Regions from separate parts of the Shinella zoogloeoides genome, predicted to be linked through region 1. Evidence: predicted binding sites of a transcription regulator. Region 1 holds the regulator's gene; each other region holds the start of a gene.
What was found. Region 1 encodes LexA, which represses DNA repair genes until DNA is damaged. Its sites were predicted from a motif close to TGTTCNNNNTGTGTTCNG; they were not measured.
Positions count from the first base shown of each region.

Region 2: the regulator LexA is predicted to act here: its motif matches at 3,413-3,430, upstream of Q9316_RS07215 (DNA polymerase IV).
Region 3: the regulator LexA is predicted to act here: its motif matches at 3,467-3,484, upstream of Q9316_RS24635 (ImuA family protein).
Region 4: the regulator LexA is predicted to act here: its motif matches at 5,305-5,322, upstream of Q9316_RS11690 (ribonuclease).

Region 1 is NZ_CP132311.1:1,620,151-1,627,358, forward strand. It holds gene trpD (anthranilate phosphoribosyltransferase) at 1-757, shown strand, start outside; gene trpC (indole-3-glycerol phosphate synthase TrpC) at 766-1,581, shown strand; gene moaC (cyclic pyranopterin monophosphate synthase MoaC) at 1,581-2,075, shown strand; gene Q9316_RS09150 (molybdopterin molybdotransferase MoeA) at 2,075-3,295, shown strand; gene lexA (transcriptional repressor LexA) at 3,389-4,105, shown strand; gene Q9316_RS09160 (ComEC/Rec2 family competence protein) at 4,086-6,554, opposite strand; gene gltA (citrate synthase) at 6,859-7,208, shown strand, end outside.
Region 2 is NZ_CP132311.1:1,265,988-1,273,195, forward strand. It holds gene dnaE (DNA polymerase III subunit alpha) at 1-18, shown strand, start outside; gene Q9316_RS07205 (chloramphenicol phosphotransferase CPT family protein) at 71-595, shown strand; gene Q9316_RS07210 (L,D-transpeptidase family protein) at 619-1,929, opposite strand; gene Q9316_RS07215 (DNA polymerase IV) at 2,062-3,408, opposite strand; gene Q9316_RS07220 (DUF3572 domain-containing protein) at 3,532-3,831, opposite strand; gene Q9316_RS07225 (response regulator) at 3,972-4,343, shown strand; gene Q9316_RS07230 (PleD family two-component system response regulator) at 4,357-5,724, shown strand; gene rpmG (50S ribosomal protein L33) at 6,403-6,570, opposite strand; gene Q9316_RS07240 (MFS transporter) at 6,664-7,208, opposite strand, start outside.
Region 3 is NZ_CP132313.1:383,738-390,945, reverse strand. It holds gene Q9316_RS24650 (SOS response-associated peptidase) at 1-3, opposite strand, end outside; gene dinB (DNA polymerase IV) at 96-1,136, opposite strand; gene Q9316_RS24640 (ATP-dependent helicase) at 1,257-3,326, opposite strand; gene Q9316_RS24635 (ImuA family protein) at 3,534-4,292, shown strand; gene Q9316_RS24630 (Y-family DNA polymerase) at 4,210-5,724, shown strand; gene Q9316_RS24625 (error-prone DNA polymerase) at 5,724-7,208, shown strand, end outside.
Region 4 is NZ_CP132311.1:2,145,686-2,152,893, reverse strand. It holds gene Q9316_RS11715 (TIGR01244 family sulfur transferase) at 1-72, shown strand, start outside; gene Q9316_RS11710 (thiamine pyrophosphate-binding protein) at 265-1,914, opposite strand; gene Q9316_RS11705 (CaiB/BaiF CoA transferase family protein) at 1,911-3,107, opposite strand; gene Q9316_RS11700 (DMT family transporter) at 3,264-4,208, opposite strand; gene Q9316_RS11695 (alpha/beta fold hydrolase) at 4,205-5,164, opposite strand; gene Q9316_RS11690 (ribonuclease) at 5,339-6,073, shown strand; gene ettA (energy-dependent translational throttle protein EttA) at 6,280-7,208, shown strand, end outside.

The DNA of each region.
Region 1 (7,208 bases):
CTACAATATCTCGACGCTCGCGGCGATCATCGTGGCGGGCGCCGGCGTCCCCGTCGCCAAGCACGGCAACCGGGCGCTCAGCTCCAAGTCGGGCACCGCGGACGCCCTCTCCTGCCTCGGCGTCAAGCTCGACATCGGCCCGGCGGAGATCGCCCGCTGCGTACACGATGCCGGCCTCGGCTTCATGTTCGCCCAGCTCCACCATCCCGCGATGAAGCATGTCGGCCCCTCGCGCGTCGAACTCGGCACGCGCACGATCTTCAACCTGCTCGGCCCTCTTTCCAATCCCGGCGGCGTCAAGCGCCAGCTTCTCGGTGTCTTCGCGCCGCAATGGCTGGTGCCGATCGCCGAAGTGATGCGCGATCTCGGCTCGGAAAGCATCTGGGTCGTGCATGGCGAGGGCCTTGACGAGATCACCACGACGGGCACCACGCAGGTCGCGGCGCTGGAGGACGGCAAGATCCGCACCTTCGAACTGACGCCCGCCGATTTCGGCCTGCCGCAAGTCGCGCTCGACGACCTTCGCGGCGGCGACGGCGCGCACAATGCCGCCGCCCTCCTCTCCGTTCTCGGCGGTGCGCACATGCCCTATCGCGACATCTCGCTTGCCAACGCCGCCGCCTCGCTGGTCGTTGCCGGCAAGGCGCAGACGCTTGGCGAGGGCATGAAGCTTGCGACCGAAGCGCTCGAAAGCGGCCGCGCCCGCACCGTGCTGGAACGCCTTGTCTCGGTTTCCAACGAAGCTTCGGCGGAGTAGGATTGGCCATGACCGATATCTTGAAGAAGATCGAAGCCTACAAGTTGGACGAGATCGCCGCCGCGAAGGCGCGCGTCGCGCCCGCAGAGCTTCGCGCCCGCATCCGCGACCAGGAGCCGCCGCGCGGCTTCTTCGCGAGCCTCAAGGGCAGGAAGGCCGAAGGCCGCTTCGGCCTGATCGCCGAGATCAAGAAGGCAAGCCCTTCCAAGGGCCTCATCCGCCCGGATTTCGACCCGCCGGCGCTCGCGAAGGCCTATGAGGCGGGCGGTGCCGCCTGTCTTTCTGTGCTGACCGACACGCCGAGCTTTCAAGGCGCCCCGGAATTCCTGACCGCCGCGCGTGAAGCCTGCGCGCTGCCCGCGCTGCGCAAGGACTTCATGTTCGACAGCTACCAGGTGCTGGAAGCCCGCGCCTGGGGGGCGGACTGCATCCTCCTCATCATGGCTTCGCTCAGCGACGATGCGGCGAAGATGCTGGAAGACGCCGCCTTCTCGCTCGGCATGGACGTCCTGATCGAGGTCCATGACGAAGAGGAGATGGAACGCGCACTGAAGCTGAAATCCAAGCTCGTCGGCGTCAATAACCGGAACCTGCGCACCTTCGAGGTCGATCTCGCCGTTTCGGAGACGCTGGCCCGCATGGTGCCGGACGACCGGCTGCTCGTCGGCGAAAGCGGCATCTTCACCCATGCCGACTGCGAACGCCTCGGCAAGGTCGGCATTTCCACCTTCCTCGTCGGCGAAGGCCTGATGCGCAAGGACGACGTAGCGGCCGCGACGCATGAACTCCTGACCGGCAAGGCCGGCATGCTGGCAGCGGAATGATGACGGGCGACGATCGCACGCTCACCCATATCGATGCGTCGGGCGAAGCCAACATGGTGGATGTCGGCGACAAGGCGGAAACGGTCCGTATCGCCGTCGCCGAAGGCTCCATCCGTATGGCGCCGGCAACGCTCGACCTGATCCTCAAGGGCGATGCCAAGAAGGGCGACGTGATCGGCACGGCGCGTCTTGCCGGCATCATGGCCGCCAAGCAGACGTCCAGCCTCATCCCGCTCTGCCACCCGCTGATGCTGACCAAGGTGTCGGTGGAAATCCGCGAAGACCGCGCCCTGCCCGGTCTCAGGGTCGAGGCCATGGCGAAGCTGACCGGGCGTACCGGCGTCGAGATGGAGGCGCTGACCGCCGTCAGCGTCGCCTGCCTCACAATCTACGACATGGCCAAGGCGGCCGACCGCGAGATGGAAATCGGCGGCGTGCGGCTGCGCGAAAAATCCGGCGGCCGCTCCGGCGATTACAAGCGGGAAGACACCTGATGTCGCTTCTGCCCGTTGCCGACGCCCTCGAACGCCTTCTGACGGCCGCAAAGCCGATGCAACGGACGGAGAGGGTTCCCCTGCACCAGGCAGAGGGCCGCGTGCTGGCGGAAGATATCGCCGCCCGCCTCACCCAGCCGCCCTTCGACAATTCCGCCATGGACGGCTACGCCGTCCGCCACGCGGACATCGCCGAACTGGGTTCAGTCCTCAGCGTTGTCGGCACTTCGGCCGCCGGCCATGCCTTCGAGGGAACCGCCGGCCCCGGCGAGGCCGTGCGCATCTTCACCGGCGCCCCGCTCCCCGGCTTTGCTGATACGGTGCTTCTGCAGGAGGATGCGGAGGTGCTGGAGGGCGGCCGCATCCGCACAACCTATCTCACGCCGAAGGGCCGCCATATCCGCCCGCGCGGCCAGGATTTTACCGAAGGCGAGGTGGTGCTGAAGGCCGGCGCCGTGCTCGATCCCGGCCGCCTGACGGTCGCCGCCGCGATGAACCACCCCGAACTCACGGTCTACGCCCGCCCGCGCGTCGCACTGCTGGCGACCGGCGACGAGCTCGTCACGCCCGGAACACCGCCCGGCGCAAGCCAGATCATCGCGTCCAATACCTACGGCGTCGGCGCCCTCGCCCGCGCGGCCGGCGCCGAAATCGTCGACCTCGGCATCGTCGCCGACGACAAGCAGGCGATCCTCGAAGCGGTGCGTGGCGCGCTAGCGCGCGATATCGACGTGCTCGTCACGCTTGGCGGCGCCTCGGTCGGCGATTTCGATCTCGTGCAGCCCGTGCTCGGCGAAGCCGGCATGGAACTCGATTTCTGGCGCATCGCCATGCGCCCCGGCAAGCCGCTGATGGTCGGACGCCTCCGCGCCGTCCAGGTCGTCGGCCTGCCCGGCAATCCGGTTTCCAGCCTCGTCTGCGCTCTGCTCTTCCTCGAACCGCTCGTCCGCCGCCTTGCCCACCTGCCGCCGGCAAGCCGCCTGCGCCAAGCGGTGGCCGCCGTGCCGCTCAAGGAAAACGACCACCGGCAAGACTATATCCGTGCAAGCATCGCCCGCGCGAACGGCGAGCTTGTCGTCAAGCCCTTCGACAAGCAGGATTCGTCGATGATGAAAATCTTCGCCGCATCGGAAGGCCTGCTGGTCCGCCTGCCGCATGCCCCGGCCGCGCCCGCAGGCGCGGCTTGTGAAGTCCTTCTGCTGCGCGATCCCACCGCCTGAACAGTATTATTGTTCCCTCGGCCTCTTGCGGAACACATATGGAACAGATAGTGTCTGTTCTGGATTTGTTTCACGATTCTCGCTGGAGAGGCCATGCTGACGCGCAAACAACAGGAACTGCTCCTGTTCATTCATGAGCGTATGAAGGAATCCGGCATTCCGCCGTCCTTCGACGAGATGAAGGACGCCCTGGACCTTGCCTCCAAGTCCGGCATCCATCGCCTCATCACGGCGCTGGAGGAACGCGGTTTCATCCGGCGCCTGCCCAACAGGGCGCGCGCATTGGAGGTCATCAAGCTGCCGGACGCCTATTCCCCGAGCCTGCAGCCCCGTCGCGGCTTTTCCCCCTCCGTCATCGAAGGCAGCCGTGGCAAGCAGCCCGCGCCCGCCGCCCCGCCTCAGCGCACGCCACAGGAAATGTCCTCGTCGGTCTCCGTGCCGGTCATGGGCCGCATCGCCGCCGGCGTGCCGATTTCCGCCATCCAGAACAACACGCACGAGATCACCGTCCCCGCCGAGATGATCGGTAGCGGCGACCACTATGCGCTCGAGGTCAAGGGCGATTCGATGATCGAGGCCGGCATTCTCGACGGCGACACGGTTATCATCCGCAATGCGAGCACCGCCAATCCGGGCGAGATCATCGTCGCGCTCGTCGACGACGAGGAAGCCACGCTGAAGCGCTTCCGCCGCAAGGGCGCCTCCATCGCGCTGGAAGCCGCCAACCCCGCCTACGAGACCCGGATCTTCGGGCCGGATCGCGTCAAGATCCAGGGCAAGCTCGTCGGGCTCATCCGCCGCTACCATTGATCGCCGGTTCGGCTTCGAACTGCCCGATGCGCCAGTCATAGGTGCGATGGCGCGACCAGGGCCGGTCGAGCGTTTCGACGGCCGGCAGGAAGGTTGCTTGCGATAGGGAAGCGTTTGCCATTCCGTCCGCGGGCATGATTTCCAGAGCGCCCGTCCGGCGCAGATGCCGGGCCGTCACCAGCCGGGCGCCCGAGCGGCACGTATCGATGCGCAGCGGAAACGGTACGACGACGAGGTCTGCGGCGTCGCAGGCCGTGCCGAGAAAGGCGCTGTCTTCCAGCGCCACGACGCGCCAGCCGCTCGGCGAGATGGCGGCGCAGAACGCCTTTGCCTCGCACACGAAGCCGCCGCGCTTCCCCGCAGTCTCGAAGGCTGCGGACAGGGCATCCTTAGCCTTCTGCCGATCAGCCTTGCGGCGGGGGCGTTTGCGCTCTCCTACGGCCGGCATTTCTTCCGTCGCCTCCTCCAGCGTCAGCCCTGCCGTCTTGCGCATGTCCGGTTTCACGAGATCGCCGAGCCGCAGGGCGCGGCGCCATTGGTCATAGATGAAATCCGGCGGCCGCGTGCGGTTCGTCGCAACCCTGTCGCCGCGCAGGACGGCGACGAGGCGGCCGTCCTCGGAGACCAGAACTTCCGGCCCAGCCCGGCCGCCCGGCCAGAAGGCGACGCCGAGCCCGAAGAGAACGAGCACCGTCCCGGCATGGCGCAGCCGCGTACGCAGCAGGCAGACCAGCCCGCCGCCGACGCCGATGAGGACGAATGCGAGCGGCGAAATGCGGCCGGTCACGATCTCGCCCTTCCACCCGGCGACCCACGTCGACAGGGCGATCATCCATTCGATGCCCTTGCCCATGATCTCAAAGGGGATGGCGTCGAGACCGAAGGGCATCAGCAGCACGGCGATCAGGCCGAACGGCATGACGATGACGCTGATGACGGGCATGGCGAGCAGGTTGCCTGCAAGCCCATAGGCGGGAATGCGGTGGAAGTGGCCGATGGAATAGATCAGCGTCGCAAAGCCGCCGATCAGCGAGGAGAGCAAAAGCCCGCCGAAGAACCGGCCCGCCGCGCCGCCGAAGAGCTGGAACGGCCCGCCCCGGCTCTCCGTCCGCACCGGCCGCTCCCGCCAGGCGGCATAGCCCGCGACAAGGCCGAGTGTTGCCGCATAGGACATCTGGAAGCCGGGATTGGTGACGGCCGACGGCGTCAGCAGCAGGATGAGGATAGCCGAAAGCGCCACGTTGCGCAGGCTGATGGCCGAGCGGCCGAAGAGCACGGCGATCAGCATGACGCAGATCATGATCCACGAGCGCACGGCCGAAATCGCCCCGCCCGAGACGAGGATATAGAGCGTCACCATGACGAGCGCGCCCGCGGCGGCGATCTTCTTCGACGGATACCGCTCGGCAAAGCCGGGGATCAGCGCCATCGCCATGCGCGCGCCGACGAGGAAGGTGCCAGCCGCGAGCACCATGTTGAGCCCCGAAATGGCGAGCACATGGGCAAGCCCTGCCTGCCTCAGCGCCTCCACCGTCTCCGCGCCGATCGCCCGCTGTTCCGCCGTCACCAGCGCGGCGGCGATCGCCCCGGCATCGCCACCGATACGGCCGCGAATATGCTCGGTAAGATTGTTTCGCCAGGTAGCGATCGTTTCGCGAATCCGCCCATCGAGCCCGGTATCCACGGAAGCGACGGTGCTCGGTGCACCGTAGAAATAGCCGATGGCGCCATTGCCGGCAAAATAGGCGTCGAAGGTGAAGTCGTTGAGGCCGGAAAGTGCCGGCCCGGAGGGCGGGCCGAGCCGGGCGCGGCCGCTGATGCCGTCGCCGATGGCGATCGGCGCATGCCGGCTGCGCGCAAGGAGCGTCACGATCCGCGGCGCACGCTTCAGGACCGGATCGCGCGTCGTCTCGAGTGCGATGCGATAGCGGATCGCCCCGCGCTCGTCGCTCTCGCGCGACAGGACGCGGCCGCTGATCTCGCTCGTCACCGGCGCATCTAGGATGACCGTGTCCAGCCTCGCACTTTCGAAAGCGGCGAGCAGCATGCCGACGGGAACGAGGAAGGCAGCAGCGGCGGTAAGCGCCGTCCAGTCCTCCCGATGCCGCAATCGCAGGGCCGGCCAGAGCGTCGCGCAGGCAAGCAGCGCGAGAGCAAGGAGCGACGGGTCGGATACGCCGGCGAACCAGAGGGCTGCGCCGATGCCGAGAAAAACGGGAACGAGGAGGAAGAAATGGCCATGCGCGCGCTCGGCAGCGAAGGCCGTCGCGATGGGCCATTCCGATACCGCCAGCCGAACGCGGCCCGCCGTCTGGAGAACTGCGGCAACGGACATCCTCCGGCTTGGTGTCTCGCGCAGCGGCGCCGGCAAGACGCCGTCGTCGGCCACCGCCCGGAAGGCATAGGCCTCGGGCACGTCCCTCCGCTCCCCGACATCCACCTTGGCCATGGCCCGGCCCCGCTTTCCCCATTCCATCATGCAATCGAACGGAGAAATCTGCAATCGGCAGTAGGCTCCAAAATTGCTAAGCCTGCCAGAAGGGATGCGCCCTCCATGATTTGAGGGACACTCTCAAAGGTTGCTTGCAAGTTCACGGAAACGGTAGATATTGCGTTGCCGGAACGTCCATTTCCGCACTGCACAATTTGCCTTTGGTATTGCTTGGCAGGGCATCGCAAATGGGTTAGCAAAACGAGCATGTTCACGGCCCGGCACAACTTCGTGCCGCCATTCGAAACAACGGAGGATCGTTATGACAGGAAACAGCGCGGATGTATCGTTCGGTGGCAAGACAGTCGAACTGCCGACGCGGTCTGGGACGATCGGCCCCGATGTGATCGACATCGGCACCCTCTACAAGAACACCGGTGCCTTCACCTACGACCCCGGCTTCACCTCCACCGCGTCGTGCGAATCGAAGATCACCTATATCGACGGCGACGAAGGCGTGTTGCTGCACCGCGGCTACCCCATCGAGCAGCTTGCCGAACACGGCGATTTCCTCGAAGTCTGCTACCTTCTGTTGTACGGCGAACTGCCGACCAAGACCCAGAAGGACGATTTCGACTATCGCGTCACGCACCACACCATGGTGCACGAGCA
Region 2 (7,208 bases), 350 kb from region 1:
GATGTGGAACTGGTCTGAGGGAGCGCCTCCGCTTTTGGACAATTCTCGGCACGATTGGAAGAAAGCCGGCATGCAGCGTGGTCGCATCATTCTATTGAACGGCACTTCGAGTTCGGGGAAAACAACGCTCGCCAAGGCTCTCCGGGCGGCAATGGCTGAACCCTTCTGCTACTACGCTTCGGACCAGCTCGCAGAGGGCGGTTTCCGGGCCATCAGACAAAAGGCGCGGGACGCCGGACTTCGGGATGAACGCGCCAGGTTCTTTGACGGCTTTCATCGCTCGATCGTCTCTTTTGCCGAAGCGGGCAATGATATCCTCGTCGAACATATCGTCGAGGAGTCCCACTGGGCTCAGCAGCTAAAGAACCTGTTCACGCCCTTTGATACTTTCTGGGTGGGCGTGCATGCCCCTCTTGCCGAGATAGAGCGGCGTGAGCGCGAGCGTGGCGACCGCGCGATCGGTGAAGCCCGGTATCACCTGAAAACGCACGACTACTGCCAATACGACATCGAGGTCGATACGACACAGCCGAGTGATTCCGTCGTGGCAACAATAATCGAGGCATGGCGCTCGCGCCCGTTGGCGTCCTCATAGGGCGCGAGGCTTTACCCTCGATTTCAGTTCACAACCGTAACTGAAGACTTCTTCTTTTTCTTCTTCTTTACCCTCTGCACCGCCGAGGCATCGGCCTTCTGCACCTTTCGCGTCACGGTGATGAAATCCGTGCCGTCGCCGGTTTCCGGGCCGAGGCCTATGTCGGAGATGGAGAGGGAGGCGCCTTCGCCCATCAGGCTGGAAATGCGGGTGCGCATGTCCTGCGGAATGTCGAAGCGGTCGAGCGTCCTGGCAATGGCGTCCGGTGCGGCTGCATCCGCCTCGGTGGTGATGCCGAGGCGCTTCAGCGTCGCGGGCGAAAGCTGGTTGTCCATGCTCACGCCATACCATTCGGCCTTGCCCTTGTCGGCATCGACCTCGCGGGCGAGCAGGAAATGGGTGCCTAGCGCGATGTGCGGATCACGGATGGTGATCGGCTCCTCGACGACGGGCTTGAACTTCTGGCGCACGAGGATCTGGCCGTTCGGCGGCGTGCCCTTGCCGGCCTTGGCATAGACGGCGGCGAGAAGTTCCGGCGTCACCATGCCGTCTTCCTTGAGGCCTTCGGCAAGCTGGAATGCGCGGATGGCCGTGACGGTCTGCTTGCCATGGCGCCCGTCCGGCACGCCGGCATCATAGCCGAGCGAGGTCAGCAGCGTCTGCAGGTCGATCAGCATCTCGCGTTCGCCGCGGCGGGTGATGAGGATGCGGATGGGGTCCTGCTCGGTTCTCTGGACGATCGGCGTCAGCACCGACGGCTTCGGATCGGTCATCGCCACTTCGACGCTCTTGCCGCCCGCCTCGATCAGGGCCGGGCGCAGGCCGGCATTAAAGAGCAGCGGCGTATCCGGCACCACGACGGAGGGCTTGAACAGCAGGGCATGCACGATGCGCTGCGGCGCGATCTCGCGGTCCGTGATCAGCACATGGCCGCCGCGCCGCGTGAGGCCGAACAGCGATTTGGCAAAATCGTTCGGCAGGCGGACACATCCGTGTGAGGCCGGATAGGACGGCACGCTGTTGGAGGCGTGCAGCGCTATGCCCGACCAGGTCAGCCGCTGCATGAAGGGCATCGGCGCGTTGTCATAGATGTTAGAAAAGTGCGAACGCTTCTTCTCGAGGATGGAGAAGATGCCCGTCGGCGTCGAATGACCGGCCTTGCCGGTGGAAACGCGCGAGGTGGCCACCACCACGCCGCCATCATAGATCTTCAGCTCCTGCAGGTCCTTCGAGACCATGATCTGCAGCGGGCCTTCCAGCGTTCCCCCGAGCGCGGTGGCGCAGCTCAGCATCAGGCCCAATATGCTCATGCCAGTCGCAAGGCGAAACTTCATGCTACCCATCCGTACGCAATACAAACCGGCAGGGAGCGTAGTGCATCTCGCTTAAAGAAGGCTTGATGCGTTTGGGTTACTGCCTGATCCCATGCCATCCCGATGCAGGGAAGAACGCCGGCTTGCCGGGATTTATTCGGTGGGATCGTCGATTTTTCCGGCGGTCTTGAATGTCAACTTTCCGTGAAAGCGCTCGGGGCCGGATTTGCCGAACGTATAGCCCGTCTCGACGCTCGCCTTGCCGAATTTGTCGCGCAGCATGTTCATTGCGGCCTCGGCCGCGGCGCGCCGGGCGGCGGCGGGATCGACAAGGTCCGGCGGGTCGGCGCGATCGGGATCGGCAAGATCGCTGACGCCGATGCCGATCAGCCGATACTTCGTGCCGTCCACCTCCTTGCGCAGCAGCTCCAGGCCGGTGCGGAAGATCCTGTCGGCAAGCATGGTCGGGTCTTCCAGCTTGCGGTTGCGCGTGCGGCTCTTGAAGTCGGCGGTCTTCAGCTTGAGCACGACCGTATGGCCCGAAATGCCGGATTTGCGCAGGCGTGCGGCGACCTTTTCACTAAGCCGGCGCAGATGCGTGACCAGTTCGTCATAGCCGCCGATATCGTCGAAGAAGGTGGTTTCCGCCGAAACGCTCTTGGCCGGGTCGTTCGGGTGCACCTCCCGGTCGTCCTGCCCGCGCGAGAGGTTGAAAAGCCGCTTGCCCATGATGCCGTAGCGGCGCATCAGGTCGGTTTCCTCCATGGTCTGGAGCTGGCCGACGCTGCGGATGCCGTCGCGCTCCAGCGTTTCGGCGAAGGCCTTTCCGACGCCCCAGATGAGGCGCACCGGCTTGTCACGCAGGAAGCCGAGTGCCTCGGCCTCGCCGATGACGGAAAAGCCGCGCGGCTTGTTGAGGTCCGAGGCGACCTTGGCGAGGAACTTGCAATAGGAAAGCCCTACCGAGAGGGTGATGCCGACCTCCTTCTCCACCCGCTGGACGAACCGTGCGAGCACGCGGGCAGGGGGATCGTGGTGCAGCCGCTCCGTGCCCTTCAATTCGAGGAACGCTTCGTCGATGGAGAGCGGCTGCACGAGCGGCGTCAGCTCCTGCATCATCGTGCGCACCTGGCGCCCGACGGTGACGTATTTCTCCATGTCCGGCTTGATGACGACGGCGTTCGGGCAGGCTTCCAGCGCCTTGAACATCGGCATGGCCGAGCGCACGCCGTGAATGCGCGCGACGTAGCAGGCCGTGGAGACGACGCCGCGCTTGCCGCCGCCGATGATGACCGGCTTGTCGGCAAGGTCCGGATTGTCGCGCTTCTCGATCGAGGCGTAGAAGGCGTCGCAATCGATATGGGCGAGCGTCAGGCTGTAGAGCTCGTCATGATAGACGAGGCGCGGGCTGCCGCAGGCCCGGCAACGGCGCAGGCCGGCGGGCTGCCCGGCAAGGCAGTCGCGACAGAAGCCCGGAAAACGCGTGGCGGCGATGCTCATGGTTGGGAACAAATATTGAACATCGCGACATTACTGCGTAAGTTCGTGAGTCTCAATAGTCGCTCGGGTCGAACGCATGACAGTACACAGGCAGGCATGGAGCCGCCTCGCGCGGCCGGCATATCAGAAATCGTCGTCGCCGGCAGGGCCGGAAAGCACCGCATGGGCGCGCACGACGGCCTCCGGCGTGACGCCCGTCGCCGCGCTGAAGGCAAGCAGCGTCGGCTCGTGTTCCATCAGGAAATCGACGAGGCCGGCGAGGAAGCCGGGATCGCCGACAGCATGGCGCACTTCCGACGGCGCGACGCCGGTGAGGGCGAGGAAACGGGAAAGCAATTCGGGTTCGCCCGCAAGCCAGCCGAGGATGGCGACGGCAGTTGCTTCCGCGTCCTGCAACGCGGGTGTATCTTTTTGGCTTTTCATCGTTTTTCCTCGGGAAATTTACCTTTTAATCAACCAAGTGACGCTAACGTGACTGCGGTCGGGCTGGGTGATTTCGGCTTGCCGCAACTTATCTATCTTAGGGCAGGTTGCAAGGCCGGTCAGAGGGACAGGGACAAACGATGCCCAAACAGGTCATGATTGTCGAGGACAACGAGCTCAACATGAAGCTCTTCCGGGACCTCATCGAGGCGTCCGGCTATACGACCATCCAGACCCGGAACGGTATGGAAGCCCTTGATCTCGCACGCAAACACCGGCCGGACCTGATCCTGATGGACATCCAGCTTCCGGAGGTTTCGGGCCTGGAAGTCACCAAGTGGCTGAAGGAGGACGACGAGCTGCACGTCATCCCGGTGATCGCCGTCACGGCCTTCGCGATGAAGGGCGACGAGGAGCGGATCCGGCAGGGCGGCTGCGAGGCCTATGTCTCCAAACCGATTTCGGTGCCGAAATTCATCGAGACCATCAAGACCTATCTCGGCGACGCATGAGGCGAAGAAGGGCATGACAGCACGCATCCTCGTCGTTGACGACATTCCGGCCAATGTGAAGCTGCTCGAAGCGCGGCTGCTGGCGGAGTATTTCGACGTGCTGACGGCCGAGAACGGCTACGACGCCCTGTCCATCTGCGAGCGCACCCAGGTCGATCTCATCCTGCTCGACGTCATGATGCCCGGCATCGACGGCTTCGAGGTCTGCGAGCGGCTGAAGGCCAATCCGCGTACCGCGCACATCCCCGTCGTCATGGTGACGGCGCTCGACCAGCCGTCGGACCGCGTGCGTGGCCTCAAGGCCGGCGCCGACGATTTCCTCACCAAGCCGGTCAACGACCTGCAGCTCATGTCGCGGGTCAAAAGCCTCGTCCGGCTCAAGACGCTGACGGACGAGCTGCGCATGCGCTCGGCGACCGCGCGCGCCATCTCCATGGAGGAGGGGCTGGATACCCATCTGGGCGACGAGCCGGGCGATGTGCTTCTCGTCGACGGGCGCGCCAGCTCGCAGGAGCGTATCGCGCGGTCCCTGAAGCCGATCGCCGACGTGACCTGCATGTCCGATCCGCAGGCGGCCCTGTTCCAGGCGGCCGAGAGCAATTACGAGCTGGTGATCGTCAACGCGAATTTCGAGGACTACGATCCGCTGCGCCTCTGCTCGCAGCTGCGCTCGCTGGAGCGCACGCGCTTCCTGCCGATCCTCCTGATCGCCGAACAGGGTCACGACGACCTCATCGTGCGGGCGCTCGACCTCGGCGTGACCGACTATCTCATGCGACCGATCGATCCGAACGAGCTGATCGCCCGCAGCCTCACCCAGATCCGCCGCAAGCGTTGCAACGACCGCCTGCGCGCCAGCGTGCGACAAACGATCGAGCTTGCCGTCACCGACGGCCTGACGGGGCTGCACAACCGCCGCTATCTCGACAACCACATGAAGCTCCTGATCGACCGAGCGTCCGCGCGCGGCCGGCCCCTCTCGGTCTGCATCACGGATATCGACCGCTTCAAGCTCGTCAACGATACCTATGGCCACGATGCCGGCGATGCGGTGTTGCGCGAATTCGCCAATCGGGTCCGCTCCGCCGTGCGCGGCGCCGACCTTGCCTGCCGCTATGGCGGCGAGGAGTTCGTGCTGGTCATGCCCGATACGTCCGCCGACATGGCGGCAGGGGTGGCGGAGCGCCTGCGCATGATCGTCGAGCAGGAGCCGTTCCGCGTTCCCGGCACGGACGTTTTCCTGTCAGTCACCGCCTCGCTCGGCACCGCGTCCATGCTGCCGGCGGGCGACAACCCGGACGCCCTGTTGAAACGGGCCGACACGGCGCTTTACGAGGCCAAGCGGTCGGGCCGCAACCGGGTCGTGGCCGCAGCCGCCTGAAACCGCCTCCGACCCCGGTTGTCCACAGGCCCGGGCGAACTTAGGCATTTACCTTAAATTTCGGGCGGTTGCCCCTGAGTGCCGATCTCCGGATGCCGTTGCGAAGCCATTTTTTCTTCGCTGCCGCTGTGGCGAAATTTAGCTATAAATCGTACCATTTATTTTTGACGATACTTATCAATGCGTTGTGTCTTATGCAACCTCGCCGCGTGCTGTCTCGCCATTTATAGAGGTTGCGAAGGTGATCGCTTAATGGTTGCAATCGATCGACGCGGTATTGTTGTCTTCTATAACGTAAATGCTGCTGTCTGGCACAGTTACAACCTTCCCGGTTAACTATGAGACAAGGAGCGGGGGCGTGAGCGTTAAGAATTCGTTGATTTTTTTTCTTTTTGGCGCGATGCTCAACTCATGGGCGGCAAATGAGCCCGCACAACCGGTTACCCCATGATGCTAGGTCCGCCGCATCTCCTGGGTCGTGGGGTCGGTCGGTCAGCTACGATAAAAACGGAATCCTCGTGCCGTCGTCGTGCCTGACCGACCCCCATTCGACGCCGCTCCCGGCAAGGGGGCGGCGTTTTTGATTCGGACCCGAATCGAAAATGCGAACCATTGCCAAACGAAAAGGCGCCGGACGTTTCCGTCCAGCGCCTTTGCGAACCTGTCAGGCTTCCAAGATTACTTGATCTTGGTTTCCTTGAATTCGACGTGCTTCTTGACGACCGGGTCGTACTTCGTCTTGGTCATCTTGTCCGTCATCGTACGGCTGTTCTTCGTTGTTACGTAGAAGAAACCGGTGTCGGCCGTCGACAGCAGCTTGATCTTGATGGTGGTAGCCTTGGCCATGGTCGTCCTGCCTTTATCAAAAACGAAGCCGCGGACAGCCAGTCTGCTCTACGGCTTAAATCTGCGCGGAAACTACAAATCGCGCCCGAAAAGTCAACCCCGTTTCGGGCGGAAAACAATCCGGGCGAGAGAAAGTACGAGGTAAAAGCCGAAGAAGGCGACGATCGCCCAGGCAAAACCGTCATTGCCGGAGACATCCATCGCTGCGCCGATCGCCTGCGGTCCGATCACCGTGCCGACCGCATAGCAGAAGATGAAGGCGGCGTTGGCGGCGGCGAGGTCCGCGCCGACGAGGCGCGAGCCGAGATGGCTGAGGCCGACGGTATAGAGGCCGGCCACGCAGCCGCCCCAGACCAGCAGCACGCAGGCCATCAGCAGCCAGTTGTGCGATATGACGGGCAGGGAAAGCGATCCAAGCAGGCCGATGGCGGCCATGATCGTAAGAAGCCGCCTGCGGTCGCGCATGCGGTCGGAGAGCATGCCGAGCGGAATCTGGAAGGCCATGTTGCCGATGCCCATGACCGTCAGCAGCAGCGCGGCCTGCGCCTCGGAGAAGCCGGCGCGGGTGGCGTAGATCGGCAGGAGCGAAAGACCGCCGACCTGCACCGCGCCGAAGATGAAGACCGCCGCGGTCGCTG
Region 3 (7,208 bases), on a different replicon from region 1:
CATGGCTCCTCCGATTGGCGGGCTTCGTTGCGATGCAGTGGCAATGTAAGGCGGCCCGGCCGAATGTCGACCGACGGCGCCGGAAGTCGACCGACCTAGATCTGTAATTCGAGCTGACCCGCCTCGCTCACCTCGTCATCGATGAAGGACGACAGCGTAATGCCGAGCAGGCGAACACCTTTTGCGGTCGGGAACAAGGGGTCGAGCAGCAATTGCGCAAGGGCCTCAAGTTCGTCCATCGTGGCGATCGGCGCCGTTGTTGTCTTGCTGCGCGTGATGATCTGAAAGTCGGCATATTTGACCTTCAGCGTTACCGTGCGCCCATGGAGCCTCTTCGCCTCGCATTGACGCCAGACCTTATTGGCGATTGGGGTGATTTCGGCACGGGCCGCCGCGTGATCGAAGATGTCGATCGAAAAGGTGTCTTCCGCGCCGAGCGATTTGCGCGGTCGATCCGGCTGGACTGCCCGATTATCGATGCCGCGGGAGATGTTATAGTACCAGGCGCCAGACTTGCCGAAATTTTGCTGCAGGAAGGCCAGCGATTTCGCCTTAAGGTCTGCGCCGGTCAGGATGCCGAGCTGTTCCATTTTCGATGCGGTGGACGGCCCAACACCATGAAATTTCTTGACCGCCAGCGCCTCGACGAAAGCAGGTCCGTATTTCGGCGTGATGACGGCTTGACCGTTCGGCTTGTTCAAATCCGACGCCATCTTGGCTAAGAACTTGCAATAGGAGATGCCTGCCGACGCGCTGAGGCCGGTGACCTCCTTGATGCGCGCGCGGATGATCGTCGCGATGTCGGTTGCGATCGGGATGCCCTGCTTGTTTTCCGTCACATCGAGATAGGCTTCGTCCAGGGAAAGCGGCTCGATCAGGTCCGTGTGCTCGGCAAATATCTCCCGGATCTGCGCGGAGACGGCGCGATAGGTTTCGAAGCGCGGCGGCACGAAGATGAGGTCCGGGCAGCGCCGTTTGGCGGTGACGGACGGAAGGGCGGAACGAACGCCGAAAGCGCGTGCTTCGTAACTCGCCGCGGCGACAACGCCGCGCGCCGCGGAGCCGCCGACGGCGACGGGCTTGCCGCGCAGCTCCGGATTGTCGCGTTGTTCGACGGAGGCGTAAAAGGCATCCATGTCGATATGGATGATGCGCCGGACCCGCCGCTCGCCGTCCGCACCCACCGCCATCGTCTCGGTTGCGTCCTGTCTATCCATCGCCTTTGGCCGCGTGCGCTCGCATCCTGCCCGCGTGTGTCACGTCCACATCGAGCGCATTCGCGCGCCGACATCGATCCGGACGTTTCGCGTGCTCCGTTCAGCGGCCGATGCGCCGACCTTCGGCCAACTCGCCACCTCGAAATACTGCAACAGGGTCGCGGGAATGAAACGGGTTTTTTGCGCGCAGACGTAGCGATCCCCCTGCGAATTCTGACCGTAGGTGTAGAAGCGCTGCGGCGTGATGAGGGCCAGACTGTCGCGCGCCCGCGTCATGCCGACATAAAGCAGCCGCCGTTCCTCTTCGAGCTCGTCCGTTGTGCCCGTGCCGAGATCGGACGGGATGCAACCGTCGATGACGTTGAGCATGAACACGGAGCGCCACTCCTGACCCTTGGCCGAATGAATGGTTGAGAGGATCAGATAGTCCTCGTCGAGCAGCGGCACGCCAGCCTGGTCGCTGGTCGCGTCGGGTGGATCGAGCGTCAACTCCGTCAGAAAACGTTCCCGGCTCAGATAACCGCTGGCGATCTGTTCGAGCTGAAGGAGGTCACCCTTACGCGTGTCGGCATCCTCGTGAATGCGGTCGAGATGCGGCTCGTACCACATCCGAACCGTGCCGATCTCCGCCGGCCAGCCGGCCTCGGCTTTGCGCAGGGCGGTGACCAGCGTGACGAAGGCGGGCCAGTCGTCGCCGCTCTTGGGCGGCGGCGGGATTTCGGCAAGCGACTGGAGCGGCTCGGGATCGGCCGCGATCGTGTCGAGGATTTTGCTGGCCGTCTGCGGCCCTATGCCCGGAAGAAGCTGGAGCAGACGAAAACCGGCAACGCGGTCGCGCGGGTTCTGGGTAAAGCGCAGGACGGCGAGCAGGTCCTTGACATGCGCGGCATCGAGGAACTTCAAGCCGCCGTACTTCACGAAGGGCAGGTTGCGGCGGGTCAGCTCGATTTCCAGCGCGCTGGAGTGGTTCGAGCTGCGAAACAGCACGGCCTGCTGTTTGAGGGCGACGCCGACCTCGCGGGCGGCCAGAACCTGCTCCACGATATAGGCAGCCTGGTCGACCTCATCTTTTACCGTCACCAGCATCGGCCGCTGCTCGGAGGTGCGATCGGTCCAAAGGTTTTTGGTATAGCGCTCGCGCGCAAGGCCGATGACGCCGTTGGCGGCCGCCAGGATCGGCTGCGTCGACCGATAATTGCGGTCGAGCGTGATCACGTCGGCCGGCCGCGGTGAGAATTCCTGCGGGAAATCGAGGATGTTGCGGATGGTGGCCGCGCGGAACGAATAGATCGATTGAGCATCGTCGCCGACGACGGTCAGGCCGCGGCCGCCCGGCTTCAGCGACATCAGGATGGCCGCCTGCAAGCGGTTGGTGTCCTGATACTCGTCGACCAAGACATAGTCGAACCGGCCTCCCACATCGTCCGCCAGATCCGGGTCCGAGACCATCTGCGCCCAGTAGAGGAGGAGGTCGTCGTAATCCAGGACGTTCTGGGCCTGTTTGGCCTCGACATAGGCTGCGAACAGCGCCTTCAACTCCTGTTCCCATTCTTGCGCCCAGGGATAGGCGGTCTTCAGAACCTCACCGATCGATGTCTCAGCGTTCACCACCCGGGAATAGATCGCGATGCAGGTAGCCTTCGTGGGAAACCGGCTTTGCTTTGAGGAAAAACCAAGCTCATGGCGAACGAGATTCATGAGGTCCGCGCTGTCTTCGCGGTCATGGATCGTGAAATCGACACCAAGCCCGATCTGCTCGGCATACATGCGAAGCAGCCGTGCGCCGATGCCATGGAACGTCCCCGCCCAGGCGAGCGCATCCGTCATGATCGCGGCATTGTCGCCGAGCACCTGCCGGCAGATCCTTTGCACCCGCCGCGTCATCTCGGTTGCCGCGCGGCGGGAAAACGTCATCAGCAGAATGCGGCGCGGATCGGCGCCATTGACGATCAGATGCGCAACGCGGTGCGCCAGCGTGTTGGTCTTGCCACTCCCGGCGCCTGCGATGATCAGCAGCGGACCGCCGGTCTGTCCGTCGGGCAGGCCGACGCCATGTTCCACCGCCTCGCGCTGGCGTTCGTTGAGTTTTTCGAGATGAGCCGCCGCCATTTGTCCCCAGCACGCATAAGAAAATTTTCCTGACCCTCCATCGACCAGATATCCCCTTGATGCAGCTAACGGATTCGTTTCAACGGCTTAGCGGCAGCGGGGCGTCCGGGGCGGAGGCCCGATTGACTCGTTTCGCCAATCGGAACAAATAATGAACATATCAGCTTGAAGACCCTCTGAAAACCCTGAAGGAGCAACAATTCTGCCGTGGCCAACCATGCCCTCAATCCTGTCCTTGCGGAACTGCGGGAGCGCATCGGCCGCCTCGAAGGCGGCGCGCAGCGCGCAAGGCAGACGCTTCCGTTCGGCGTTCCGGACATCGACCGGGCACTGCCTGGAGGAGGGCTGGCCTTCGGGGCGCTGCACGAGGTTGCCGGCGGAGGAGGCGGCACTGTCGACGGTGCGGCTGCGGCGCTGTTTTCCGCAGGCGTCGCCGCGCGGACGAAGGGAAGGGTGCTGTGGTGCATGACGCGCCCGGACCTGTTTTTCCCGGCGATCTCGCAGGCAGGGCTGCATCCCGATCGCGTCGTCTTCTGCGAAAGCGACCGGGAGGAGGAGGTGTTGTCGGCCTTCGAGGAGGGGCTGTCTTTCGCTGGCTTGTCCTGTGTGGTCGGCGAACTGGTCCGCCTGTCGATGACCGCGTCCCGCCGGCTGCAGCTCGCGGCCGAGAAGACCGGCAACATGGGCATCGTCCTGCGCCGATGGCGGCGACACAACGAGGCGTCGGATTATGGGCAGCCAACGGCTTCGACGACGCGGTGGCGCATCAGCACCCTGCCGTCGGAGCGATTGCCAGTGGCCGGCGTCGGGAGGGCGCGCTGGCTGGCGGAGATAATGCGTGTGAAGGCGGGCGAATGCGCCGAATTTGAAATTGGAGCCCCCGATGACAAGGGTCGTATCTGTCTACTTCCCGTATCTGGCGACCGAACGGATCAGACGGCACTCTGGCGAAGCCTTGCCGGCTGACAAGCCGCTCGTCGTGATCGCGCGGCGCGGATCGAAGCGCTGGATCTCCGCGGCCGATCCGACGGCCGCAAAACTCGGCCTGCGCGTCGGCATGCCGGCGAGCAAGGCGCAGGCCATGGTTGCCGATCTCCTGATGATCGACGCCGCGCCCGTCGAGGATGCGGCCGCGCTCGAGCGGCTGGCGCTCTGGGCGCTCCGCCAATATAGCCCGGTGGTCGCCGTCGACGGCGCCGACGGTCTGGTGATCGATACCGAGGGCGCGGACCATCTTCAGGGCGGCGAGGATCTTCTCATCTCTGGGCTGGTCAATCGGCTGCGCGGCCACGGCCTGACGGCACGGGCAGCCGTCTCGGACACATGGGGCGCCTCGCACGCCATCGCGCGGCTTATCTCGGCGGAGACGACGGTGGTTCCGGTCGGGCATGTGCCGAAAGCCGTGGTCGACCTGCCCATCCTCGCCTTGCGGCTTCCGGCCGAGACGATCCAAGGACTTCGTGTTCTCGGTATCGATACGGTGGGCCAGCTCTCCGCCATGCCGCGCGCGCCACTGACCCTTCGCTTCGGACTGGAACCCGCCCGCCGGCTCGACCAGTTGTTCGGGCGGGTGGCGGAGCCAATAGAGCCGATCCGCACGCCCGAGCTGGTGGAGGTTTCGAAGAATTTCGCCGAGCCGATCGGCGCGCCGGAAACCATCGCCAAATATGTCCGGCGGCTGGTCGGGCAGCTGTCCGCCAAGCTTGCCGAAAACGGTCTTGGCGCACGGCGCTGCGACCTCGTCATCCACCGCGTCGACAACACGCGCCAGCATCTTCGCGTCGGTCTTGCCAAGCCGGTGCGCGATCCGGCGCGCCTATCCAAGCTGCTGTGCGATCGCATCGAGAAAATCGATCCCGGTTTCGGCATCGAAAAGCTTGTGCTCGTCGCGGTTTTCGCCGAGCCGCTGGAGGAGCGGCAGGTGGTCTCCTCGCTGGTCGAGGAGGAGATCGCGGATATCACGCCGCTCGTCGACATTCTCGGCAATCGCGGTCATCGGTTGTTCCGGGTCGCCCCGGTCGCGTCTGACGTTCCGGAACGCTCCGTTCGGCGAATACCGGCGACCGCACCCGATATCGGCCAGACATGGGCCAACAAGTGGCCACGGCCGTCGCGGTTGCTAGCGAACCCCGAACGCATCGATGTCATGGCGCTCCTGCCGGACCAGCCGCCGGCGGTCTTCACCTGGCGCGGAAAGCGCCGCAAGGTCGTCCGCGCAGACGGCCCGGAGCGCATTTTCGGGGAATGGTGGATGCGGCCGCGCGAATTCCAGGCTGTCAGGGACTATTTCGTGGTCGAGGATGAGCTTGGCGAGCGTTACTGGGTCTATCGCGCCGGCGACGGTATCGATCCGGAGACCGGTTCACATCTGTGGTTCCTGCACGGGGTGTTCGGCTGATGCGCTATGCCGAGCTGCAGGTCACGACGCATTTCTCGTTTCTGCGCGGGGCATCCAGCGCGGACGAGCTGTTCGCGACCGCGGCCGCGCTCGGTATCGATGCCCTCGGCGTCGTCGACCGCAACAGTCTCGCCGGCATTGTGCGTGCCTGGGAGGCGTCCAAGGCGACCGGCGTGCGCCTCGTCGTCGGGTGTCGGCTCGATCTCACCGACGGCATGTCGATCCTCGTCTATCCCACGGACCGTCCGGCCTATTCGCGGCTGACGCGCCTGTTGTCGCTCGGCAAGGCGCGCGGCGGCAAGGGCAACTGCCTGATCGATTTCGCCGACCTTTCCGAGCACGCCGCCGGCATGATCGGCGTGCTGGTCCCGGATGAAGCCGATGAGGCATGCGCCATGCAGCTTCGCAAGATGGCTGAACTGTTCGGTGATCGCGCCTATGTCAGCCTGTGCCTGCGGCGCCGGCCGAACGATCGTCTGCGCCTGCACGGTATTGCGAGCATGGCGGCGCGCTTCAAGGTTCGCACCGTTGTCACCAACGACGTGCTGTTTCATGAGCCTGGCCGCCGACAGCTCCAGGACGTGGTGAGCTGCATCCGGACACGAACGACCATCGATGATGTCGGGTTTGATCGGGAGCGTCACGCCGACAGATACCTGAGAGCGCCGGAGGAGATGCATCGGCTCTTTGCTGAATATCCCGAAGCGCTCGCCCGCGGCCGGGAGATCGTCGAACGCTGCAGCTTCGACCTTTCCGAGCTGCAATACCAATACCCGGAAGAGGCCATCGTTCCCGGTCTCGACCCGCAACAATCGCTGGTCAAGTTCACCTGGGAAGGGGCCGCGGGCCGATATCCGGAAGGCGTGCCGGACAAGGTCAGAAAATCCCTGCAGGACGAGCTCGAACTGATCCGGACGATGAACTACGCGCCGTATTTTCTGACCGTTTTTTCCATCGTGCGTTTCGCGCGGTCACAAGGCATCCTCTGTCAGGGGAGGGGATCGGCGGCCAACTCGGCGGTTTGCTATTGCCTCGGCGTCACCTCCATCGACCCGGAGACCAACGATCTCCTTTTTGAACGCTTCATCAGCCAAGAGCGCGACGAACCGCCGGATATCGACGTGGATTTCGAGCATGAGCGGCGTGAGGAGGTCATCCAGTGGATCTATGAGACCTACGGCCGGAGTCGGTCCGCCCTCTGTGCCACCGTCACCCGCTACCGCGCCAAGGGCGCGCTGCGCGACGTCGGTAAAGCATTGGGTCTGCCGGAGGACATGATCGGCCAATTGTCGTCGGGGATCTGGGGCTGGTCGGAAGGGGTTTCCGAACGTCAGCTGACGGAAAATAACCTCAACGCTGCCGATTATCGCCTGAAACTGACCCTCGAGCTCGCGCAGCAGCTCATGGGCGCGCCCCGCCACCTCGGTCAGCATCCCGGCGGTTTCGTCCTGACGCAGGACAGGCTCGATGACCTTGTGCCGATC
Region 4 (7,208 bases), 530 kb from region 1:
ATGCTCGGCTATTGCCGCTCGGGCATGCGCTCGACCAAGACCTACGAACAGACGCAGCACATTCGCGGCTGAGGCCGGGGAGGGGAAAAGCCCCTCATCCGTCGCCGGCACCTTCTCCCCGCAAGCGGGGCGAAGGGACATGCCGAACCGGTTTTCAAAAAAATCGACGGTCTTGGAAGGTGCGAGGCATCGCCCCTTGCCCCTTCTCCCCGCTTGCGGGGAGAAGGTCGCGGCAGCGGGATGAGGGGCCTTACGCCCCAACCGTTACTTCCCGCTGCGAATATCCGAGAGCGTGCGCGTCGGCGTGATGGCTTCCGGGTCGAGCTTCACCTCGATGATCGCCGGCTTGCCGCTGGCGCGGGCGCGCAGGAAGGCGGGCGCGAAGTCTTCCGTCTTCTCCACCGTCTCGCCATGGCCGCCATAGGCGACGGCGAGCGCCGCGAAATCCGGATTGGTGAGGTCCGTGGCGCTGACGCGGCCGGGATATTCCCGCTCCTGGTGCATGCGGATCGTGCCGTAGATGCCGTTGTTGACGACGACGGTGATGATCGGGAGGTTGTAGCGCACGGCGGTGGCGAATTCCTGTCCGTGCATCATGAAGCAGCCGTCGCCGGCAAAGCAGATAACCTCGCGCTCCGGGTGGAGCTGCTTGGCGGCGACCGCGGCCGGCAGGCCGTAGCCCATCGAACCGGAGGTCGGCGCGGCCTGCGTGCCGAAGCGGCGGAAGCGGTGGAAGCGGTGCACCCAGGTGGCGTAGTTGCCGGCGCCGTTGGTGAAGATGGTGTCTTCGCCGGTGTTTTCCTCCAGCCAGGCCATGATCGGCCCCATCTGCACGTCGCCGGGGCCTTCCATGGGCGGCGTCGACCATTTCAGGTAGCTCTCGTGCATGGCGGTCGTGCGGGCGGCCCAGCGCGGCGCGGTCTTCGGGGCAAGGCCTTCGAGCGCGGCGACGAAATCGTCCGGTGCGGCGCAGATCGCCAGATCCGGGCGGTAGACGCGGCCGAGTTCCGACGGATCGGGATAGACATGGACCAGCTTCTGCTGCGGGTAGGGGCTCTTGAGCAGGCTGTACGTCGCGGACGGCATTTCGGAATAGCGGCCACCGAGCAGCACGATAAGGTCCGCCTCGCGGATTTCCTTGCCGAGCGCAGGATTGATGCCGATGCCGGAATCGCCGGCATAGTTCGGGTCCTGGTGGTCGAACAGCATCTGCCGGCGGAAGGAACAGGCGACCGGCAGCGACCAGCGCTCGGCGAAGTCCGCAAAGGCCGCGACGCTTTCCCCGGACCAGCGCGTGCCGCCGAGAATGACGAGCGGCCGCTCGGCCTTCTCCAGCAGGCCGGCCAGTTCCTCCACCTGCTTGCGGCCCGGATGGGCTTCCACCGGCATATAGGCCTGCGGCTCGACCGTCTCGACCGTGTCCGTCAGCATGTCCTCGGGCAGCGCCAGCACGACCGGGCCGGGGCGGCCGGAGGTGGCGACGGCGAAGGCGCGGGTGACGAATTCGGGAATGCGGCGGGCGTCGTCGATCTCGGCCACCCATTTGGCGACCTCGGTGAAGGCGCGGCGGTACTCCACTTCCTGGAAGGCCTCGCGCTCGCGCGCATCGCGCTGCACCTGGCCGATGAAGAGGATCATCGGGATCGAATCCTGCCGGGCGATGTGGAGGCCCGCCGAGGCGTTGGTGGCGCCGGGGCCGCGCGTGACCATGCAGATGCCGGGCTCGCCGGTGAGCCGGCCCCAGCAATCGGCCATCATCGCCGCGCCGCCTTCCTGACGGCAGACGAGGATATCGACATCCGTGTCGTGCAGCGCATCGAGAACGGCGAGGTAGCTTTCGCCCGGCACGCAGGCGACGCGCTTGACGCCATTGGCAACGAGGGCGTCGACGATCAACTGGCCACCGGTCTTCATGCGCTTTTCTTTCCTGCTTCGAGAGAATGGAGTTCCGCCAGCACGGCGTCGGTATGCTCGCCGAGCCGCGGGCTCGGGCGGTCGTAGGTGAGCGGCGTGCCGGAGAAGACGATGGGCGTGCGAACGCCGGGAATGCTGTTGCCGTCCGCATCCGGCAGGTCGATGCGCAGGCCGCGGGCCTTGACCTGCGGATCGTCGAAGGTCTCGGCAATGGAATTGATCGGCCCGGCCGGCACGCCCTCGCGCTCGCAGGCGGCCAGGAGGTCGGCCTTGCCGATGGCGGCCGTCGCGCCCGTCACGAGGCGGCGCACCTCGTCGCGATGGGCGACGCGGGCGCGGTTGGTCGCAAAGCGTGCATCGTCCGCCACGCCGTCGAGCTTCAGGATGCCGCAGAGCTTGCGGAACTGCCCGTCATTGCCGACGGCGAGGATGATGTGCCCGTCCGAGGTCGGCACGACCTCGTAGGGCGAGATGTTCGGATGCGCATTGCCGAGCCGCGCCGGCGCCGTGCCGGAGGCGAGGAAGTTCATGTTCTGGTTCGCCATGACGGCGGAGTGAACGTCGAGCAGCGCCATGTCGACATGCTGGCCCATGCCGGTCTTCATGACGTGGATGAGCGCGGCCTGGATAGCGGTCACGGCATAGATGCCGGTGAAGATGTCGGCGATGGCGACGCCCGCCTTCATCGGCTCGCCGTCCGGCGCGCCGGTCACCGACATGAAGCCGGACATGCCCTGCACGATATAGTCGTAGCCGGCGCGGGCGGCATAGGGACCGTCCTGGCCGAAACCGGTGATCGAGCAATAGACGAGCTTCGGATGCTTCTTCGCGAGGCTCTCGTAGTCGAGCCCGTATTTGACGAGCCCGCCGACCTTGAAGTTCTCGATTACCACGTCGGCGGTCGCGATCAGGCGGTGGACGATGTCGCGGCCTTCCTCGGTCTTGAGGTCGACGGCGATGGAGCGTTTGCCGCGGTTGGTGGAGTGGTAGTAGGCGGCCGAGAGGTTCTCGCCGTCCTTGCCCATGACGAAGGGCGGGCCCCAGGCACGCGTGTCGTCGCCGCCGTCCGGGTTCTCGATTTTGATGACGTCAGCCCCCATGTCGGCCAGCATCTGGCCGGCCCAAGGGCCGGCAAGCACCCGCGCCAGCTCGATGACCCTTATGCCGGCAAGCGGCAGGTTCGACTTCTCCATCGTGCACTTCCTCCAGGGTGGACGCGCAAAGGCGCCCGCCGGGCCTTTACGCCCGTTTTCCCTTGGATAACAAAAAGCCGGTGGGCACGATAGCCGAAGCGGGCGGGGACATCATGACGGCTGAGACTGACATGATGCCGGGCGGTTTTGCGTGCTTCAGATCGGCGTCGAGGTGGGCGGGATGGTCGCCGTCTTGCCCACCTGCCGCTCGCGCCAGATGACGTAGAGGCCGGAGCCGATGATAATGGCGATGCCGAGCCATTTCAGCGCGTCCGGCAGGTCGCCGAACACCCACCAGCCGAGGATGGTGGCCGAGACGATCTCCAGATATTGCAGCGGTGCGAGCGTGGAGGCGGGCGCCGAACGGTAGGCATAGACGCCGAGCACGCCGGCAATGGTGGCGGCGACGGCCGCGCCGGCGATGTAGAGCGTGTTCGCCATGTCGGGCATGACCGGCGTCAGGAAGGATATGCCCGCCCTGCCGCCGACAAGAAGCAGAATGCCGGCGAAGAGCGCGCCCCAGAGGCCGGCATAGAACTGCATGGACCAGGGGTCCTCCTTCTGTGCGACCAGACGGGTCAAGAGGAAGAACAGCGCCAGCGAGAAGGCGGCGACCACGGGCAGCAGCGCGATCCAGCCGACCTCCTGCAAGCTCGGCTGGATGACGAGCAGCGAGCCGAAGAAGCCGACGCCGCAGGCCGTATAGCGCCGCCAGCCGATCGTCTCCTTGAGGAAGATCGAGCCGAGGATCGTCAGGATGATCGGCTCGACGAAGAAGATGGCGATGGCGTCCGCCACCTCCATGACGGCAAGCGGCGTGACGAAGCTGATCATGGTGATGGCCATCAGCAGGCCGCGCGCCGCATGCAGGCTCATCTTCTTCCGGGTCACGTCGAGCAGCGTGCCGCGCATCAGACAGATCGGCCCCAGCACCGTCATCTGGAACAGGAGGCGCACGAAGGTGATCTCCGTCGCCGGCACGGAGGTGACGGCGAGCTTGGCGAAGATGTCGATGATCGGCGAGACGAGTACCGAGAGCACCATGAGAAGGAGCCCGAGGCTGACCTCGTTGCGCAACGGCGTGACGGCGGATGTGCTCATGTGTGTTCCGGGACCCGGCGCCTTTCCTCGACGACCCGCCGGCACCAGCCGGCAAAGGCATCGACGGCGGGATCGCGCAACGCCGGGCTTTCGTTCAGCGTCTCGTGACGCATGCCGCGATAGACCATCGTCGTGACGTCCTCAAGCCGTGATTTCTTGAGCCGTTCGGCAAAGGCCAGCGTCGCCCGGCCGCGATCCGTCGCCGGGTCCTCGTCGCCGCCGACAAGATGGATGGGCAGACGCTTCGGCAGGCGGGCGAGCCCGTCGGCCGAGGCGCCGGCAAAGGTCACGGCGAAGATGTCGATCCACATGGAGACGTTGACGTCGAAGCCGCAGAGGGGATCGGCGATATAGGCGTCCACCTCGGCGGGCTCGTGCGACAGCCAGTCGAACGCCGTGCGCCGGCCGGCGATGGATTTCCCCCAGGCGCCGAAGGTGAGGCGCGGCAGGATGCCGCTCGGCACGTCCGAACCCTTCAGCATGCGCTCGGCCGCCAGCACGCCCTGCGCGATGCGTCCGGCAAGGCCGGGTTCGAGGTTGGAATTCCAGACGGCCAGCGCATCGATGTCGGCCGGATGCGCCTCGGCGAAGGCGAGCGCCAGCAGCCCGCCCATCGAATGGCCGAAGAGCACGACCGGCAGGCCCGGATGCCGGGCGACGGCATGGTCCCTGACGGCGCGCATGTCCGCGATCACGCGGCCGATGCCGTTGCACGGTGCGAACTGGCCGCGCGGCGCATCCGGCGCTGTTGTGAAGCCATGGCCGCGATGGTCGTGGGCATAGACGTGAAAACCTTCCGCCGCCATGTGTGCGGCAAAGGCCGCATAACGCGCGCTGTGCTCGGCAAGGCCGTGGCTGAGGAGGAGGATGCCGCGTGCGTCGCCGCGCGCCGGCTCATGACGCAGTGCGAGCGTCGCCCCGCTTGTACTCTTCAGCGTCCCGGCTTCTGAAAACACCACCATTCCTCCCGTTCGGCAAAGGTCAACGCGATTTGCCATGCAAACACAACGGGATGCGGCGTGTATTTTTCCTTATCTTCTCGCATTTCGGGATTTTTCCGATTCATGGTTGCAATTTTCTCGTTTTAGGTTGTATATGATCTTGTTTTGTTCTCATTTGGGGGCTGGGTCATGAAGACGAAAGCTGCATTTTCCGTTCTTGCCGCATGCATCTCCTTTCTGCTGGCTGCCGGGGTCGCGCTGGCGCAGTCCGTGCCGGACGGCGGCGGGACGCGGGAAGTCCTCTCCCTCAGTTGGCAGCCGGGTTACTGCGCGGCGCGGCCGAAGAGCCGCGGCTGCGCAGATTTCTCCGCGACATCGCCGGCTGCAAGGCAATTCTCGCTGCATAGCCGCTTCCAGGTGCGCAAGAGTTATTGCGGCATCGAGGCCGACCTGAAGCAGCGGGCGCGCAAGGGCAAGTGGACGGACCTGCCGGACATCACGCTCGCCGTGGCGACGAAGCAGCGCCTCATGGCGGCCATGCCTGCCGCGCGGCTCGGCCTCGACCGTCAGCAATGGCTGCGCAGCGGCAGTTGCGTCGCCGCCTCGGCGGAGGCCTATTACGACCGCTCGCTCGATCTGCTCGACCAGCTCAATGCCTCGCCGGTGCCGGCGCTCTTTACCGGCAAGGCCGGCGGCACCTTGACGCTCGCCGAGGTTCGCGCCGCCTTCGACAAGGCCTTCGGCCCCGGGGCCGGCGAGCGGGTGCGCCTTGCCTGCCGCAAGGCGGGCGACCGGACCATGGTGATCGGCCTCACCATCGGCCTTGCCGCCGGCGAGGGCACGCTGTCGGCGCTGATCGACGGGTCGTCTCCGACGAAATCGCGCTGCACCGAAGGTTTTACGGGCATGGCGTCGGCGGGCTAGGGGCCGTTCGGCGGGTACTCCCCACCGTCCCGTGACGGTGCCGGGTGCGGTTTGCGCCGTGCGGGGCAGGAGGGTTGGCTTCTGATGGCCCTGCCTTCGGGGAATTGCGGGAGAAGGCTTGTGCGCTGGCGCTTTCGCTGATTGCCGCGGGCGGAGAATTCGCCTACATAGCGGGCAAATTTCCTGCGAATGCGGAGTACGCTTACATGGCACGTCAGTTCATCTATCACATGTCGGGGCTCAACAAGTCCTACGGCGCCAAGAAAATTCTCGAAAACGTCAACCTGTCTTTCTATCCCGATGCCAAGATCGGCATCCTCGGCCCGAACGGCGCGGGTAAGTCGACCGTCCTTCGTATCATCGCCGGTCAGGACAAGGAATATACCGGGGAAGCCTGGCTCGCCGAAGGCGCGACCGTCGGTTACCTGGAGCAGGAGCCGAAGCTCGACCCGACCAAGACGGCCTTCGAGAACGTCATGGAAGGCGTGGCCGACAAGCAGGCCGTGCTCGACCGCTACAACGAGCTGATGATGAACTATTCCGACGAGACGGCGGAAGAGGGCGCCAAGCTCCAGGACATCATCGACAGCCAGAACCTCTGGGACCTCGAACAGCAGGTCGAGATGGCGATGGAAGCGCTGCGCTGCCCGCCGAAGGACGCCGACGTCACGGTGCTGTCGGGTGGTGAGCGCCGCCGTATCGCGCTCTGCCGCCTGCTTCTGTCGCAGCCCGACCTTCTGCTGCTGGACGAGCCGACCAACCATCTCGACGCCGAGACCATCGCCTGGTTGGAAAAGCACCTGCGCGACTATCCGGGCGCCGTGATGATGATCACCCACGACCGTTACTTCCTCGACAACGTGACCGGCTGGATCCTCGAGCTCGACCGCGGCCGCGGCATTCCCTACGAAGGCAACTACTCCGCCTACCTGCAGGCCAAGGCCAAGCGCATGAAGCAGGAAAGCCGCGAGGAAGCCGGGCGCCAGAAGGCGCTGTCGCGCGAACAGGAGTGGATCGCTTCCAGCCCGAAGGCGCGTCAGGCCAAGTCCAAGGCCCGTATCAAGGCTTACGAACAGCTGGTCGATGCGGCCGAAAACATCCGGCCCGGCGATGCCCAGATCATCATCCCGGTCTC